3 regions of the Pseudomonas sp. Marseille-Q7302 genome follow, and region 3 is predicted to be linked to each of the others. Evidence: predicted binding sites of a transcription regulator. Region 3 holds the regulator's gene; each other region holds the start of a gene.
The links. Region 3 encodes FliA, which starts transcription of late flagellar genes. Its sites were predicted from a motif close to CTAAAGTTTNNNNNNNNNNNGCCGNTAA; they were not measured.
Positions count from the first base shown of each region.

Region 1 (6,064 bases), 290 kb from region 3:
GCCTGCCGCTGCCCTGGATCGCCACCCAGACCGGCTGGTGGGTGGCCGAGCATGGTCGCCAGCCCTGGACCATCAGCGAGGTCCTGCCCACCCACCTGTCGGCCTCGACCCTGGCTCCGGCCGATCTGTGGGGTTCCATCGGCGCCCTGGTGACCTTCTACACCCTGCTCCTGATCGTGGAGATGTACCTGATGATCCGCTTCGCCCGCCTCGGCCCGAGCAGCCTGCACACCGGCCGCTACTTCCACGAACGGGCTGCCCAGGTCGGCGACGCCCTGCGCCAGGCCGCCACCGCCAAGCCCGTTGCACCGGCCAACGCCTGAGGAGACTGCCATGTTCGACTACGAAGTGCTCAAGCTCACCTGGTGGGTGCTGATCGGCGTCCTGCTGATCGGCTTCGCCCTCACCGACGGCTTCGACATGGGCGCCATGATCCTGATGCCGCTGATCGGCAAGACCGACAAGGAACGCCGCGCCGCCATCAACAGCATCGCGCCGCACTGGGACGGCAACCAGGTCTGGTTCATCACCGCCGGTGGCGCCCTCTTCGCCGCCTGGCCGATGGTCTATGCCACCGCCTTCTCCGGGCTCTATTGGGCCCTGCTGCTGGTGCTCTTCGCCCTGTTCCTGCGTCCGGTAGGTTTCGACTACCGCAGCAAGCTCGACAACACCCGCTGGCGCAACGCCTGGGACTGGGGCCTGTTCACCGGCAGCCTGGTGCCGGCCCTGGTATTCGGCGTGGCCTTCGGCAATCTCTTCCAGGGCGTGCCCTTCCAGCTCGACGACACCCTGAGATCCACCTACAGCGGCAGCTTTTTCGCTCTGCTCAACCCCTTCGCCCTGCTCAGCGGCGCGGTCAGCCTGGCCATGCTCTGCGCCCATGGCGGCAGCTGGCTGATGCTGCGTACCCACCACGCCCTGGGCGAGCGCGCCCGGCGTGCCACCGGCCTGTGCGCCCTGCTCCACCTCGTCACCTTCGGTCTGGCCGGTGTCTGGCTGGCCTACGGCTTCGACGGCTACGTGCTGATCAGCCAGGGCGATCCGGGCAGCGCCCTGAATCCGCTGCACAAGGTGGTAACCGCCGGCAATCCGGGCTGGCTGGCCAATTACCATACCCAGCCGCTGACCCTGCTCGCCCCGGTGCTGGCCGCGCTCGGCAGCGTCCTGGCCCTGCTCGGCAGCAGCTGGCGGCAGGCCGGCCTGGCCTTCACCGGCACGTCCCTGGCCATCGTCGGCACCCTCGCCACCGCCGGCTGCGCGCTCTTTCCCTTCGTGCTGCCGTCGAGCCTGGACCCGGCTTCCAGCCTGACCATCTGGGACGCCGTCTCCAGCCACAAGACGCTGGGCATCATGTTCGTCGCCGCAGCCATTTTCGTGCCGCTCATCCTGGCCTACACCCTGTGGGGCTACGTGCGCATGTGGGGCAAGGTCGATGACCGCTTCATCGACGCCAACCCCCACGGCCTCTACTGATCACCGATCTCAAGGAGACTCCTTCATGTGGTACTTCACCTGGATCCTCGGTGTCCTGCTCGCCGCGAGCTTCGGCATCATCAACGCCCTCTGGCTGGAAAGCACCCGGGAGCTGGACGTCCATGACGATGCCGAGTGCTGAGCCCCTGCCCCGCGTCCACCCACTAGGACGGACGCTGTCCCTGCTGCTGGCGGCGCCCCTGGCGCTGCTGCTGATGATTCACCCGGGCTTGATGCTCGATGCCAGCGGGCATTACAGCCATCCGCTGCTGATGGGAGTGATGCTGGGCGTCTCCGCCGGCCTGGTCCACGGCGTCGGTTTCGTGCCGCGGCTCTGGCTGTGGCGCCTGGTGTTCGGGCCGCTGGTGGGCTGGCCGTTGCTGGGGCTGGGTTACGCCCTGCTCATCAGAGCGCAGCTCGGCTGACGGAGCCTGACAATAGCGCCCGGACTTCCCGGGCGCTTTTCTGGCTACCCGCGGCCTGCAGGGACCCACTCCTTCTCCCCCGTCGTTCAAGCCTTCAATAAGCTGACCATAAAGCTTCACCTCTAGCTGCCGACATAACCGGAATCGACCCCGCCTTCGCCGGCTCATTGTCTTGCCGCCGGCCCGCCAGCTGACCGCATCAGAGAATTCACCCATGCTCAGGAACGCCCCCCTCAGTACCAAACTCCTGCTGATCCTGCTCCTGCCCCTGGCCGGCTTCCTGGTGATCTCGGGTCTCTACACCGCCGATCGCTACGAAACGCTCAAGAACATGGAGCACACCGTAACCGCCAGTGCCACGGCCGAGCGCGTCAGTGCCTTGGTCACTAGCCTGCAGCGCGAGCGCGGTGCCAGCGGCGTGTTCCTCGGCAGTGGCGGCAAGTCGATGCAGGACAAGCTCAAGACCTTCCGCGAAAACAGCGATAAGGCCCAGAAGGACCTAAGTGCGTTGGCCACCGGTAACGACGCCGCCATCCAGACCGCCATGCGCGCCCTGGACAACCTGCGTGACCTGCGCAGCAAGGTCGATGGCCTGGCGCTCAACAGCACCCAATCCGGCACGGCCTACACCGACCTGATCAAGGCGCTGATCGGCTACACCCATGCCCTCGAAGCGGGTGTCGATGATCCTGAGATCCTGCGCGCCCTGGGCGCCCTCAATCTCTTCGTCGAGATGAAGGAACGCGCGGGCCGCGAGCGCGTACTGCTGGGCCTGGCCTTCAACCAGAATCGCTTCGATGCCGGCCTGCTGTCGCGCTTCGCCCGCAACCTGGGCGAATTCTCCGCCTACGCCGACGCCTTCCAGCGCAAGGCCACGCCTGAATTCATCCGTCAGCTCGACGACACCTTCAAGCAGCCCAGCGCCATGGAAGTCAGCCGCCTGCAACAGCTGGCCTTCACCGTCCCCCTCGGCGATGCCCTGGGCGTCAAGCCGGAGGACTGGTTCAACCTGGCCACCCAGCGTATCGACCTGATGGGCAAGGTGGAGGCGGACCTGGGTGCCAGTGTCGGCGCCCAGGCTGAACAGGCCCGTGCCAAGGCCAGCCGCGATCTATGGACCACCCTCGGCCTGGTACTACTGGTGCTGGTAGCCGTCTCGGCGCTGGCCTGGGTGATCATTCGCAACATCAAGCAGGCGGTCGAGCAGGTCAACGGCACCCTCACCCGCCTGGCCACCCGCGACCTCACCGCCCGCTGCGCCTACCAGGGCAAGGACGAGTTCGGCACCATCACCGGCAATCTCAACCTGATGAGCCAGGAGCTGGGTCAGGTGATCCAGGAGATCGGCGCCGCCACCGTGCAGGTCGCCACCGCCGCTGAAGAGGCTTCGGCGGTTGCCATCCAGACCAGCCAGAACGTCGCCCAGCAGCGCCTGGGCACCGATCAGGTCGCCACCGCCATCGCCGAGATGAGCGCCACGGTCAAGGACGTCGCCCGCAGCACCACCGAAGCCGCCGAAGGCTCGCGGCAGGTCGAGGCCAACACCAGCCAGGGTCGTCGTGAATTGCAGGCCACCATCGGCCTGGTGCAGGGCCTGTCGGTACAGGCCGAGCGGACCTCGGAGATCATCGCTGAGCTCAAGCAGGAAAGCGACGCCATCTCCTCGGTGCTGGACGTGATCCGCGGCATCGCCGAGCAGACCAACCTGCTGGCCCTCAACGCCGCCATCGAGGCCGCGCGCGCCGGCGAAGCCGGGCGTGGCTTCGCCGTGGTGGCCGACGAAGTACGCTCCCTGGCGCAGAAGACCCAGCAATCCACCGGCAGCATCCAGCAGATGATCAGCCATCTGCAGAGCGGCTCCGACCGTGCCACCCAGGCCATGCAGGAGACCCTCAGCCAGGTGCAGACCGGTGCCAGTAACGTGGTCCGCGCCGGCGAGCTGCTCGGCGAGATCGCCGAGGGCGTCACCCTCATCAACGACCGCAACATCCAGGTCGCTTCGGCCGCCGAACAGCAGAGCCAGGTCGCCGAAGAGATCAGCCGCAACGTCAACGACATCAACGATCTGGTGATCCAGGTCAGCGCTGGCGCCGAGCAGACCGCCGTCACCAGTCGCGAACTGGCGCGCCTGGCCGAGCAGCAGCAAGCCCTGGTGGGGCGCTTCCGGGTGGCGTGATCCACGGGCCGGAAACAGTCGCATGCGGCTTGCCATCCGCCTCTGTACGGTTGGAAAGCCGCCACTCTGGATGGCGACGCCAGCGATCGCTCCACTAGACTAGGTAGGGTTGTCACGTCTCAGGACCTGGCAGCGGGAACCGGCAAACCAAGGACCGGTCGCCAGACTACCTAGGAATGCCATGGACGCCTTCGCCCTCTATCTGCTGCTGAGCAGTCTCACCATCGCCAGCCCCGGTCCGGGCGTCCTGCTGACCATCAACAACGCCCTGCTCCTGCAGCTGCGGGGCGCCCTGCCGGGCATCCTTGGCGTGGTACTGGGCATGCTGGTGGTGGCCAGCCTGGCCAGCACCGCGCTCGGCGCCCTGGTCAGCGCCTCGCCCCGGGCGCTGCTGGGCCTGCAGCTGATCGGTGCGCTCTACCTGGGGTGGCTGGGTGTGAGTCGGCTGCGCACCCCTTCGCCCCAGGGCCAGGTGCCCGATCGTGCTCAGCGAACAGCCAGCGCGGGAAGACGCCTCCTGCAAGGGCTGCTGGTGTCCATCACCAATCCCAAGCTGATCGTCTTCTTCATGGCGCTCTTTCCGCCCTTCATCCAGACCAGTCGGCCCGTGCTGCCGCAGATGTTGCTGCTGGTGACGACCTTCTGCGTCCTGAGCCTCGTCATTCATTGCAGCTATGCGGGCATCGCGACGGCGCTGAGTACCCGCTTGAGCACAGGCACCAGGCTTGCGCGCCTGAACCAGATCGCTGGCGCGATCTTTTTGTTGTTCGCGATACTGCTGCTGGGCGCGAGCCTGGGCTCACTCCTCAGCGAATACGGCGCGCGGGCCTGAGGGTGACTCGTCCGTCCCCTGCAACTGCCCTCTCCTGAGCGCCGCGAAACGCGCCTGGGACAGCGGCCGCTGCAGGTGAAAGCCCTGGGCCTGATCGCACTTGAGATCGGCGATGCGCGCCAGCTGGCCCGCGGTCTCGATGCCCTCGGCCACCACCGTGAGTGACAGCGCCCGTCCCATGCTGACGATGGCCTCGACAATGGCCGCGTTGCTTTCGCTCACCTCGATGTTGGAGACGAAGCTGCGGTCGATCTTCAGGCAATCGAAGGGATAGGTGCGCAGATAGCTCAGCGAGGAATAGCCGGTACCGAAGTCATCCATCGACAGCCGCACGCCCAGATCCTTGAGTTTCTTCATCAACTCAAGCGCGCCGTCGGCATCGTCCAGCAGCACGTTCTCGGTCAGCTCCAGCTCGACCCGCTCGGGTGCTATGCCGGTGCATTCGAGGACCGTGCGGATCCGCGCCACCAGGTCGTCGCGTTGGAACTCCAGCGGCGACAGGTTGATGGACACGATCAAATCCGGCGCCCAGGCCACCGCCTGGCTGCAGGCTTCCCGCAGGACCCAGTCGCTAAGGCCCAGGATCAGACCGGTCTCCTCCGCCACCCCGATGAACTGCGCCGGTGCCAACCGACCCCGGGTCGGATGGTTCCAACGTACCAGGGCCTCGGCGCCTAGCAACCGCTGGCTGCTGGCATCGAAGCGCGGCTGGAAATCCAGCTCGAATTCCAGCCGCTGCAAGCCCTGGCGCAACTCGGTTTCCAGCTGGCGCCGCTCCAGGATGCGCTGGTTCATGCTGGGCTCATAGAACCTCAGGGTATTGCGCCCCGCCGCCTTGGCTTCGTACAGGGCGATGTCCGCGTAGCGCAGCAGATCCTCGGCGCTGTGGCCGTCCTGGGGTGCCGTGGCAATGCCGATGCTCGCGCCGATGTTGATGTCATGTTCGTCGATACGGATGGTACGGCCGATGCCGTCCAGGATCCGGCCACAGAGCACGCTGACCTGCTCGGCGCTCTGGCAGCCATTCACGGCGATCACGAATTCGTCGCCCCCGATGCGGGCGACCAGATCATCCTCCCGCACACTGGCGCGCAATTCCCGGGAGACCTGGCAGAGCACCTTGTCACCGGCCCCGTGGCCGAGGGAATCGTTGACCGG
Region 1 covers NZ_CBCOPK010000001.1:2,966,184-2,972,247, forward strand. The annotation lists gene ACWPW1_RS13855 (cytochrome ubiquinol oxidase subunit I) at 1-323, shown strand, start outside; gene cydB (cytochrome d ubiquinol oxidase subunit II) at 334-1,473, shown strand; gene cydX (cytochrome bd-I oxidase subunit CydX) at 1,499-1,615, shown strand; gene ACWPW1_RS13870 (cyd operon YbgE family protein) at 1,602-1,898, shown strand; gene ACWPW1_RS13875 (methyl-accepting chemotaxis protein) at 2,113-4,074, shown strand; gene ACWPW1_RS13880 (LysE family translocator) at 4,256-4,906, shown strand; gene ACWPW1_RS13885 (bifunctional diguanylate cyclase/phosphodiesterase) at 4,874-6,064, opposite strand, start outside.
Region 1: ACWPW1_RS13875 (methyl-accepting chemotaxis protein) is a predicted target of FliA. The motif match lies at 2,007-2,034, and genes of this name have one in related genera.

Region 2 (6,064 bases), 1.7 Mb from region 3:
CAGGCCATCCACGGCCAGCGGATCGGGCGCGAGCCGGGTCCAGACGACGAAACCCTCGGGGGTCGGATCGCCACTGGCGACGCCCAGGGTAAAAGGATCCGGCTGCGACTCGCGGGCACTGCAACCGGCAAACCAGGGAGCGCTCAGGCCCAAACCCAGCAGGCCGAGCGCTTGACGTCGTGAAGTGTTCATCCGGGCCTCCGCGAAAGAGGCCAGGGTGGCTCAGAGAGGTGACAACCCGATGTCGTCCGCTTTAGGCCAGCGGCAATTCTTCAAGGATCATGACCTGGGGCGGCTCGCTGAGCAGACCGTCGAGATCGGCGAGCAGCTGCTTGAAGTGTGCGGTCTCTTCATGCTCGGCCAGAGCTTCACGGCTGGCCCAGTGTTCGATGAAGACATAACGCCCTTCATGGCTCGGATCGCGGTGGGGAGTATAAAAGTGGCAGGCGGCTTCGGCGCGGGAGGGGGCGACGATGGCCTGCAAGGCGCGTTCGACTACCTGGGCCTGGCCAGGTTGAGCGTGCAGGATGGCGACGACACGGATTTCGTGAGTCATGCTCGAAACTCCAGAAAGGCGTTTCAGCATGAGGCCTTGGCATCCTGAATGCCACTGGGGCCGACTGCTCGACCCCTGGCACTGTGATTTACTGCTTGGCTTTGACGATCTTGTCGATCACGGCATTGCTGCGCTTGATCATCACATAGTCGGAACCGATCTTGACCCATTGGCTGTCTTCGCCCGGCTGTTCCAGGCCGTGCCTCTTCCAGTCCTTGATCACGTACTCGTCGCGGATGTACTTGCGCGGCGCCCGACCGCCTTCCTCGAGTTCAAAGGTAGGATGATCGGGATCGTGAGTAATGGCCTCATCGCTCTGATTGGCCTCTTTCTTGTTGACCTTGTTCTGATACTGCGAGTTGGTCGGCTCCGAGGCTTCCTTGTCGGCGGCGGGCTTCACCGGGGTCATGGATTCAGGAGCGGCCTGTGCCTGCAGGGCACCGGCGAGGACGACGGTACCCAGTGCCAGAGAGAGCAGCGATTGCTTGATCATGGGTGTATCTCCTTTGCATTCGAAGGTTGGACCCCCGGGCTGCCGGAAAAGCTCCACGATCCCTTGCAGCGCTTCGCGTCAGCCGGGCCAGCGGTCCTCGTAGCGAGGACGACTGTCTTCTCTCGCCGTCAGCAGGCTGCCTCGGATGACGGCGGCCAATTCCTGACTGTCATGCACGGCCCTTGGACTGGCGGACTTCGCGCCGCGTCAGGCAGAGTAGCCCCCCGTCTTAGGCCAGGGACCAAGACTCATGGAACGCTGGAAGCTGCTCGCCTGCCTGGTGAGCTTCACCTTTTTCATGGAAAACCTCGATGCCACCGTGATCGCCACGGCCCTGCCCCAGATGGCGGCGTCTTTCGGTCGCGATCCGGTGGATCTCAACCTGGGCATCAGCGCCTATCTGCTGGCCATCGCCGTGGGCATCCCCGTGAGCGGCTGGATCGCCGAGCGTTTCGGGCCACGCCCCGTCTTTACCCTGGCGATTGGCCTCTTCACCCTGGCCTCGCTGTTCTGTGGCATGGCGCTGTCCCTGGAACAGTTCATCGCCGCACGCATCCTCCAGGGCATCGGGGGCGCCTTAGATGGTGCCGGTGGGCCGGCTGGCGGTGCTGCAGGTGACCGAAAAGCACGAACTGGTACGCGCCATCGCCCTCATCACCTGGCCGGGCCTGGTGGCACCGGTTCTGGGCCCGCCGCTGGGTGGCCTCATCACCACCTATGCCGACTGGCGCTGGATCTTCTATCTCAATCTGCCACTGGGGCTGATCGCCCTGCTGCTGGCCTGGCGCCTGGTACCGGCCGACATTCCCACCCAGCGGCATCCGCTGGACTGGCGCGGCTTCCTGCTGCTGGGTGGCGCCTGCGTGGCCTTCATGTGGGGGGTGGAGCGACTCGGCCAGAACCAGGGCAGCCTGGGTAGCAACCTGGCCTGGATGGGAGTCGGGCTGATCCTCGGCGTCAAGGCGGTGCGCCACATGGCCCGGCTGGACCGGCCGCTGATCGATTTCAGCACCCTGCGCATTCCCACCTACCGGGCGTCCATCCTCGGTGGCGGACTGTTCCGCGTCTCCATCGCCACGGCGCCCTTCCTCCTGCCGCTGATGTTCCAGCTGTCCTTCGGCCTGGATGCTTTCCAGTCCGGGTTGCTCCTGCTGGCGCTGTTTGCCGGCAACCTGGCGGCCAAGCCCTTCACCACCGCTGCCATGCGCCGCTTTGGCCTGCGCCGCATCCTCACCGTCAACGGCCTGCTCAGCGCCCTGAGCCTGCTGGCTTGCGGCCTGCTCACCCCGGCCTGGCCCCTGCCGCTGGTGCTGCTCCTGCTATTCGCCAGCGGGGTGTTCCGCTCGCTGCAGTTCACCGCCAGCGATGCCCTGGCCTTCGCCGACATCCCCAAGGCGCGGTTGAGCCATGCCTCGACCCTCTTCAGTACCAACTTCCAACTGGCCATGGGACTGGGTGTGGCCATCGCCGCCCTGCTGTTGCGCGCCTCGATGGAGTGGCATGGCCACCTGGATCCGCAGCTTCTGGACTTCCGCCTGGCTTTCATCGCCATCGCCGTACTGGGCGTGCTGAGTACCCTGGACAGCTTTCGCCTGGCGCGAGATGCGGGCGACGCGGTAAGCGGCCATCGCCTCCCCTGACAGCACCCGCCGGGAGCAGGCAGCCTGCCCTCCTCGTCCACGGCGGCTCGCCCCACCTGGCTGCAGGATCGCCAGCCGCCCCTCTTGCTCCTCATCGCTACCTCTACGCAAGAAATCCCTCTAGCACGCTATAAAGCACAAGCGAAGCCGGCCGATAACCTCTGACACTGCGCTAACAAAAAACGTACTAATCATCCGTCTTCCAGGAGCTTTCTCGCATGTCGCTACTTCAGCACTCTGCAGTTCTGCGCGGCATCCGCGCTGCCATCACGGCGATCAACGCCCCGCAACAGGCGATCGGACCAGAACTGCTTCAGGGGCCTGCAGCGATTCGCGAACTGGGCCAGGCCCTGCAGCCGCTGCTCAAGCAGCAGCAGGATCAGCAACTCCAGATGCAGGAGTTGCAGCAGGATATCCAGGACCTGACCGCCAGACTGGCAAACCGCGAGGCCGAGGTGCAGTTGCTGAAGACGCGCTTCGATCTGGTCAACCGGGCGTCCAGCGAAGGGCTCTGGGACATGGAAGTGGTGGCTGGCGATCCGGTCAACCCGCGCAATGCCTTCTGGTGGTCGGATCAGTTCCGTGCCCTGCTGGGCTTTCGCAATGAGTCTGACTTTCCCAACGAATTGGGCAGCTGGGCCAGCCGCCTGCACCCCGAGGACAGCCAGCCGACGCTGGATGCCTTCGCCCGGCACCTCAACGACCGCAGTGGCCGTACGCCCTACGACGTCGAGTACCGGGTCGCCACCAAGAGCGGCGAGTACCGCTGGTTTCGCGCCAGTGGCGAAACCCTGCGCGATGGCCAAGGCACACCACTACGGGTGGCAGGCTCGCTGCGCGACATCCATGACCAGCGCATGAAGGATGAAGAGCTCGACGTCACCCTGACCCGCTTCGATCTGTCGCGGGAAATGCTCAACGACGGCATCTGGGACATGGCGGTGATCGCCGGCGATCCGGTCAATCCCAAGAACCCCTTCTGGTGGTCGCCGCAATTCCGCCGGCTGCTGGGCTTCGAGACCGTGGAGGAATTCCCGGACGTCCTGGACAGCTGGGCCTCGCGCCTGCACCCCGAAGACAAGCAGCGCAGCATCGATGCCTTTGGCGCCCACCTCAACGATCGCAGCGGCCAGACGCCGTTCGACATCACCTACCGGCTCAAGCTCAAGAACGGCGAATACCGCTGGTTCAGGGCCCGTGGCCAGACACGTCGTACCGCCAACGGCATGCCCGTGCGGGTGGTAGGCGCCCTGACCGACATCCATGCGAGCTACGAGCAGGAAGCGCTCCGCGAGCAGCAGCAGGCCCAGCATCAGTCGATGGAGGAAAACCTGTTCAAGCTGACCGAAATCGTGTCCTCCATTCAGGGCATCGCCGCGCAGACCAACCTGCTCGCGCTCAACGCCGCCATCGAGGCGGCCCGCGCTGGCGAGGCCGGCCGTGGCTTTGCGGTGGTCGCCGACGAGGTACGCAAGCTGGCCACCCGGACCGCCGAGGCCACCCAGCACGCGGCCGACATGATCAAGCGCTGATCGACGGGTTACGGCCGCCCACCAGGGTGGTCGTGATTCCGCGCCCAGGGCAGCCTATGCTGGAGGCTTCAACGCGAATCCGGCTCCGCTGGCGGTCGAGCGAACGGATCTGATCCTGGTGTGGTCACGCCAGGCTACGGTCGTCGTCCGACCTGCTATCATGCGCGCCGTTTTTCCGATCAGACCGGCGCGCACGAGGCATCCCATGCTGGAACGACTCTTCCAACTCAAGGCCCACAACACCTCTGTCCGCACCGAACTGCTGGCGGGAGTCACCACCTTCCTGGCCATGGCCTACATCCTGTTCGTCAACCCGAGCATTCTCGGCGCGACCGGCATGGACAAGGGCGCGGTCTTCGTCGCCACCTGCCTGGCCGCGGCCATCGGCTCGGCGATCATGGGACTGATCGCCAACTACCCCATCGCCCTCGCCCCGGGCATGGGCCTCAACGCCTTCTTCACCTACACCGTGGTGCTGCACATGGGGCACACCTGGCAGGCGGCGCTGGGCGCGGTGTTTCTCTCGGCGCTGATGTTCTTCCTGCTGTCGATCTTTCGCATCCGCGAGTGGATCATCAACAACATCCCCCTGGCCCTGCGCTCCGGCATCGCCGCCGGCATCGGCCTGTTCCTGGCGCTGATCGCCCTGCAGAACGCCGGCATCGTGGTCGATAACCCGGCCACCCTGGTGGGTCTCGGCGATCTGGCCAAGCCCGGCCCCATCCTTGCCGTGCTCGGCTTCTTCCTGATCATCGCCCTGGAAGCTCGTCGCATCACCGGCGCGGTGCTGATCGGCATCCTGGCGGTTACCGCCATCGCCATCGCCATGGGCGTCACCCCCTTCGGGGGCGTGGTGTCCATGCCGCCGTCGCTGGCGCCGACCTTCCTGCAGCTGGACATCAAGGGCGCCCTGGACATCGGCCTGGTCAGCGTGATCTTCGCCTTCCTGTTCGTCGACCTGTTCGACAACTCCGGCACCCTGATCGGCGTGGCCAAGCGCGCCGGCCTGATGGGCAAGGACGGCCACCTGCCAAAGATGGGCCGCGCCCTGATCGCCGACAGCTCCGCCGCCATGTTCGGCTCGCTGCTGGGTACCTCCACCACCACCAGCTACATCGAGTCCGCCGCGGGTGTCTCCGCCGGTGGCCGCACCGGTCTCACCGCCGTGGTGGTCGCGGTCCTGTTCCTGCTGGCGCTGTTCTTCGCCCCCCTGGCGGGCAGCGTACCGGCCTTCGCCACCGCACCGGCGCTGTTCTTCATCGCCGTGCTGATGACCTCCGGCCTGGCCGAAATCGACTGGGAAGACCTGACCACCGCCGCCCCGGTGCTGGTCACTGCCCTGGCCATGCCGCTGACCTACTCGATCGCCAACGGCATCGCCTTCGGCTTCATCGCCTGGACCGCCATCAAGCTGCTGTCCGGCCGCACCCGCGAGCTGAATTCGGCGCTGATCATCCTGTCGATCCTGTTCGTCATCAAGCTGGGCTGGTTCAACGCCTGACCCCTCCCCTCGGGGCTTCGGCCCCGAGGTTCCCCGCCTCATCGCCTCTCCGGATTCGCCCATGTCCCAGCCCTCCTTCGCCCCCGCCGACTACCAGGTCCAACTCGACGCCAAGGCCACCCGCCTGCGCGAGCTGCTGGCGCCCTTCCAGGCTCCCGAACCGGAGGTCTTCGCCTCGCCGCTGCAGCACTACCGCCTGCGCGCCGAATTCCGCCTATGGCGGGAGAACGAAGAACGCCACTACGCCATGTTCGCCCCGGGCGACAAGCACACGCCGATCCTCATCGAGGCATTCCCCATCGCCAGCCAGCGCATCAATGACCTGATGCCGCGCCTCAAGGC
Region 2 covers NZ_CBCOPK010000001.1:1,583,492-1,589,555, reverse strand. The annotation lists gene ACWPW1_RS07290 (alkaline phosphatase D family protein) at 1-192, opposite strand, end outside; gene ACWPW1_RS07285 (putative quinol monooxygenase) at 254-556, opposite strand; gene ACWPW1_RS07280 (RcnB family protein) at 645-1,049, opposite strand; partial or broken gene ACWPW1_RS07275 (MFS transporter) at 1,300-2,689, shown strand; gene ACWPW1_RS07270 (methyl-accepting chemotaxis protein) at 2,908-4,221, shown strand; gene ACWPW1_RS07265 (NCS2 family permease) at 4,427-5,722, shown strand; gene trmA (tRNA (uridine(54)-C5)-methyltransferase TrmA) at 5,784-6,064, shown strand, end outside.
Region 2: ACWPW1_RS07270 (methyl-accepting chemotaxis protein) is a predicted target of FliA. The motif match lies at 2,820-2,847, and genes of this name have one in related genera.

Region 3 (6,064 bases):
GCGATTGGAACGGGCGATATGGTGGATCTTCTCGCACAGCAGCTTCTGCACACTCGCCGGATTGCGCGAGATGTCCTCAAAATTCTTCGGCAAGTAGTCGACCGCGCCAGCATCCAGGGCATCCAGGGTGACCCGGGCGCCTTCATGGGTGAGCGAGGAGAACATCAGTACCGGAGTCGGGCACTTCTGCATGATATGGCGGACGGCAGTGATGCCGTCCATCATCGGCATCTCGTAATCCATGGTGATGACATCGGGCCGCAGTGCCAGGGCCTGATCGACCCCCTCACGCCCGTTGCTGGCCGTGCCCACCACCGAGATGTTGGGGTCGGCCGCCAGGATTTCCTTGAGCCGACGCCGGAAGAAGCCGGAATCGTCTACCACCAGTACTTTTACCGGCATACCTTGAAACTCCTAACCTGGGGCGGCTCAGGCCACCCGATGGCGCAGGGCACAGGACCCGACGCCGCTCGTACCTGGCCGACTCAGAGCCCGCGACGGGCGTAGCGCTTGAGCATGCTGGGTACATCGAGGATGAGCGCGATGCGGCCGTCGCCAGTGATGGTCGCCCCCGACATGCCGGGCGTGCCCTGCAGCATCTTGCCGAGTGGCTTGATGACCACCTCTTCCTGGCCCACCAGCTGATCGACCACGAAGCCGATACGCTGGGTGCCGACCGAGAGGATCACCACGTGCCCCTCGCCCTGCTCCACGTGGGCTGCACCAGGTACCAGCCAACGCTTGAGGTAGAAGAGCGGCAGTGCCTTGTCGCGCACCACCACCACTTCCTGGCCATCCACCACGTTGGTGCGGGACAGGTCGAGGTGGAAGATCTCGTTGACGTTGACCAGCGGGAAGGCGAAGGCCTGGTTGCCCAGCATCACCATCAGCGTCGGCATGATCGCCAGGGTCAGGGGTACCTTGATGACGATCTTGGAGCCCTGGCCCTTGGTCGAGAAGACGTTGAGGGTACCGTTGAGCTGGCTGATCTTGGTCTTGACCACGTCCATGCCCACGCCGCGGCCGGAGATGTCGGAGATCTCGGCCTTGGTGGAGAAACCCGGGGCAAAGATCAGGTTGAAGCACTCGGTCTCGGTCAGGCGATCGGCCGCGTCGCGGTCGAGCAGGCCCTTTTCCACCGCCTTGTTACGCAGCAGATCCGCGTCCATGCCCTTGCCGTCGTCGGAAATCGACAGCAGGATATGGTCGCCTTCCTGCTCGGCGGAAAGCACCACGCGTCCGGCGCGGGACTTGCCGTTGCCTTCACGCTCGGCCGGCCCCTCGATGCCATGGTCGACCGCATTGCGCACCAAGTGCACCAGCGGATCGGCCAGGGCCTCGACCAGGTTCTTGTCCAGGTCGGTTTCTTCACCGACCAGCTCCAGGTTGATCTCTTTCTTCAGGCTGCGCGCCAGATCGCGGACCAGGCGCGGGAAGCGGCCGAAGACTTTCTTGATCGGCTGCATTCGGGTCTTCATGACCGAGGTCTGCAGATCCGCGGTGACCACGTCGAGGTTGGACACGGCCTTGGCCATGGCCTCGTCGCCGCTGTTCAGGCCCAGGCGTACCAGGCGGTTACGCACCAGCACCAGTTCGCCGACCATGTTCATGATCTCGTCCAGCCGCGCGGTATCGACCCGCACGGTGGTCTCCGCCTCGCTGGTGGGACGCTCGCCTGCCGTGGCAGGTGCCGCCGGCTTAGGCGCAGCGACCTCGGCGGCCGGTTTCGGTGCCGGTGCTGGGGCCGGGGCCGGGGCCGGGGCCGGGGCCGGAACAGGCTGAGGCGCGGCGACCGGTGTCGGCGCAGCGGCAACCGGTGCAGCTACGGGCTCGGCGGGGCCACTGAACTTGCCCTTGCCATGGAGTTCATCGAGCAGGGATTCGAACTCGTCATCGGTGATCTCATCACCACTCGCCGCCGCCGGAGCAGCCGTGACGGGTGCCGATGCGGCCGGCGCAGGAGCCTCGTTCGCGACGAACTTGCCCTTGCCGTGCAGCTCGTCGAGCAGGGCTTCGAATTCGTCATCGGTGATCTCGTCGCCACCCGTGGCGGCTGGCGCAGGTGCCGTGGCAGCCACCGGAGCCGCCGCTGGCGCCTCGTTGAACTTGCCTTTGCCATGCAGCTGATCGAGCAAGGCCTCGAATTCGTCGTCGGTGATGTCCTCGCCACCGGCGGCACTGGCGGTTTCCGCAGTGGCCCCCTGGTCGGCACCCGGCTCGCTGCCCAGGGCATCGAGCAGGTTCTGGAAATCGGCATCGCTCAGTTCCGGCTCGGCAGCCGCCGCGGCAGTCGGAGCGGGCTCTGCGGCGGCGACCGGGGCAGCAGCCACGGGCGCAACCGGAACCGGCGCCGGCTCACTGCCGGCGGGTTCGGCCAGGCGGGCCAGGGCCGCCAGCAATTCAGGCGAGGCCGGGGTCGGCTCTTCGCGTTCACGGACCTGACCGAACATTTCGTTGACGGAATCCAGTGCCTGCAGCACCACATCCATCAGCTCGGCATCCACGCGGCGTTCGCCTTTGCGCAGGATGTCGAACACGTTTTCCGCGATATGGCAGCACTCGACCAGGGTATGGAGCTGCAGGAAACCGGCACCGCCCTTTACGGTATGGAAGCCACGGAAAATGGCATTCAGCAGATCCATGTCATCCGGGCGGCTTTCCAGCTCGACCAATTGTTCGGACAACTGTTCGAGAATCTCGCCGGCCTCTACCAGGAAATCCTGGAGGATTTCTTCATCGGCGTCGAAGCTCATTCCTGCACTCCCCAAGAGGGTCTGGGTCAAAAGCCCAGACTGGATAGAAGATCGTCGACGTCGACCTGAGCGGCCACGACGTCTTCACGCTTATCGGCATGAATCTGCGGACCTTCACCCTTCATCGTCTTTTCTTTTCGATTCTGTTCGATCAGCGCGGTGTGATCGTGACTGAAGCCGGTATAGCGATCGACCTGACTGGCCATCATCACCAGCTTGACGAGGTCTTTCTCGATCTGCCCGACGAGATTGACGACCCGCTTGATCACCTGACCGGTGAGATCCTGGTAGTCCTGCGCGAGGAGAATGTCGTTGAGCTTGGCCGACAGCTGTTCGGCACTGCTCTCGCTGTGGCTGAGGAAGGCGTCGACGCGCTTGGCCAGTTCGCGGAATTCGTCCGCGCCCATTTCCCGGCGCATGAATTTCTTCCAGTCGGCATGCACGGCACGGGCCTCGTCGCCGAAGTTGCCTACCAGCGGCGCGCTCTCCTCCACCAGATCCATGGTCCGGTTGGCGGCGTTCTCGGTCATCTTCACCACGTAGGAGAGACGATCGGTGGCATCGCTGATCTGGGAGACCTCTTCGCCGGCCATGCCGCGCGGATCGATCTCGAAGTTGACGATGGCATTGTGCAGCTCGCGGGTCAGCTTGCCGACTTCCTGGTAAAGACCCCGATCACGCAGTTGATTGAGCTCATTGATAACATGCACGGCCTGGGTGAAATCGCCGCTTTCCAGGCATTTCACCAGCTCTTGGGCGTGCTGTTTTAGATTCGACTCGAAGTCGCTGAAGCTGTTGGTGCCAAGCTGATCCATAACGTCCCCGCGGCTTTCTTCAGCCGTTCACCCGCTCGAAGATCTTGTCGATCTTTTCTTTCAGCACCTGGGCGGTGAAAGGCTTGACCACATAGCCATTCACGCCGGCCTGAGCGGCTTCGATGATCTGCTCACGCTTGGCCTCGGCGGTCACCATCAGCACCGGCAGGGTCTTCAGGCGCGCGTCGGCGCGGACCTGGCGCAGCAGGTCGATGCCGGTCATGCCAGGCATGTTCCAGTCGGTGACGAGAAAATCGAAGTTGCCGCTCTGCAGCATCGGCAGTGCGGTATTGCCGTCGTCTGCTTCGGCGGTATTGGTGAATCCCAGATCGCGCAGCAAATTCTTGATGATGCGTCTCATCGTGGAAAAATCGTCCACGATGAGGATTTTCATGTTCTTGTCCAAGTCGACCTCCGTCCTAATCCGCACACACGCCACAAGGCGCGTCTAAGCAATCGTAGTAGCCTGAGTACCAGCCGGTTAACGCGAACGCCATTCCGCCAGCCGCGCCCGCAGGCGTGCCGCGCATTGACTGTGAAGTTGGCAGACACGTGACTCGCTCACACCCAGCACCTCGCCGATTTCCTTGAGGTTGAGTTCCTCGTCGTAATACAGCGAGAGCACCAGACGTTCACGCTCCGGAAGATTGGCGATGGCCTCGGCCAGGGCCTTGCGGAAGCGCTCGTCTTCCAGACCGCGACCGGGCTCGAGTTCATGCGAACCGCTCTCCTCGAGCCCATGCTCACCACCCTCCATGAGGTCGTCGAAGCTGAACAGGCGACTCCCCATGGTGTCGCCAAGGATGCCGTAGTACTCATCCAGACTCAATTTAAGTTCGGCCGCGACTTCGGAATCTTTAGCGTCACGACCAGTGCGCGCTTCCACTGCCCGAATGGCGTCGGTGACCATGCGCGTGTTGCGGTGCACCGAGCGCGGCGCCCAGTCGCCCTTGCGGACCTCATCGAGCATGGCACCGCGGATGCGGATGCCAGCGTAGGTCTCGAAGCTGGCGCCCTTGCCGGCGTCGTATTTGCGCGAGGCCTCCAGCAGACCGATCATGCCGGCCTGCATCAGGTCTTCGACCTGTACGCTCGCCGGCAGGCGCGCCAGGAGATGGTAGGCGATGCGTTTCACCAACGGCGCGTAGCGGTTGATGAGCTGCTCCTGCTGGGTACGTTCCGAGGTTTTGCTGTACATGCGAAGCCCGCTGGATGCTGTCATGCGTGGGTACCGATGGCTGGTTGCACAAGGCGCTCGACAAAGAACTCGAGATGGCCGCGCGGATTGGCGGGCAGCGGCCAGCCATCGACTTTCTGAGCCACCGCACGAAAGGCCAGTGAGGCCTTGGCACGCGGAAAGGCTTCGTACACGGGGCGCTGTTTCTGTACCGCTTTGCGCACCGCTTCATCGAACGGAATGGCGCCCACGTATTGCAAGGCGACATCCAGGAATCTGTCGGTCACCTTGGTCAGCTTAGCAAAGAGATTGCGGCCTTCCTGGGGTGTCAGCGCCATATTCGCCAACACCCGGAAACGGGTGACGCCATGGTCGCGATTGAGCAGCTTGATCAGGGCGTAGGCATCGGTGATGGAGGTGGGCTCGTCGCACACCACGACCAGGACTTCCTGGGCGGCGCGGACGAAGCTGACCACCTGGTCGCCGATGCCGGCAGCGGTATCGACGATGAGCACGTCGAGGTTCTCGCTGATGTCGCTGAAGGCCTGGATCAGACCGGCATGCTGGGCCGGCGTCAGATTGACCATCGCCTGGGTGCCCGAGGCTGCCGGGACGATGCGGATGCCGCCCGGCCCGTGCAGCAGCACGTCGCGCAGCTCACATTCGCCGGAAATGACGTCGGCCAGGGTGCGCTTGGGCGACAGCCCGAGCAGAACGTCGATGTTGGCAAGGCCCAGGTCGGCGTCGAGCAGCATGACGCGCCGCCCGATATCGGCCAGGGCCAAGGCCAGGTTGACCGACACATTGGTCTTGCCGACACCGCCTTTACCGCCCGTGACCGCTATGACTTGGACGGGATGCATGCTACCCATTGCCTGATACCTTTGATTGAAATCCGTCACACTTTAGACCAAGTGCATTTGGCGTGCCCAGGCATGCGATGCACCACTACCGTTCGTCGGCGCTAACCGGCGCGGCGGGCATTGCTCTGATACAGGCCGGCGAACATGCCGGCCATGGTTTCTTCGCTCGGCTCTTCGGACGCCTGCAGGCTCACGGCGCGGCTCACCAGCTGGTGGCTGCGAGCCGGATGCAGATCGTCCGGGATGCGCGGACCGTCGGCGATGTAGGCCACCGGCAGGCGCTGGCTGATGGCCAGGCCCAGGGCTTCGCCGAGGCTGGCGGCCTCGTCCAGCTTGGTCAGCACGCAGCCGCTCAGGCCGCAGCGCCGATAGCTGTGATAGGCCGCCTTGAGCACCTGGCTCTGGCTGGTGACACCCAGCACCAGGTAATTGCGAATCTTCAGCTGGCGGTTCGCC
Region 3 covers NZ_CBCOPK010000001.1:3,251,542-3,257,605, forward strand. The annotation lists gene ACWPW1_RS15155 (protein-glutamate methylesterase/protein-glutamine glutaminase) at 1-402, opposite strand, end outside; gene ACWPW1_RS15160 (chemotaxis protein CheA) at 486-2,753, opposite strand; gene ACWPW1_RS15165 (protein phosphatase CheZ) at 2,780-3,568, opposite strand; gene ACWPW1_RS15170 (chemotaxis response regulator CheY) at 3,588-3,962, opposite strand; gene fliA (RNA polymerase sigma factor FliA) at 4,050-4,790, opposite strand; gene fleN (flagellar synthesis regulator FleN) at 4,787-5,617, opposite strand; gene flhF (flagellar biosynthesis protein FlhF) at 5,710-6,064, opposite strand, start outside.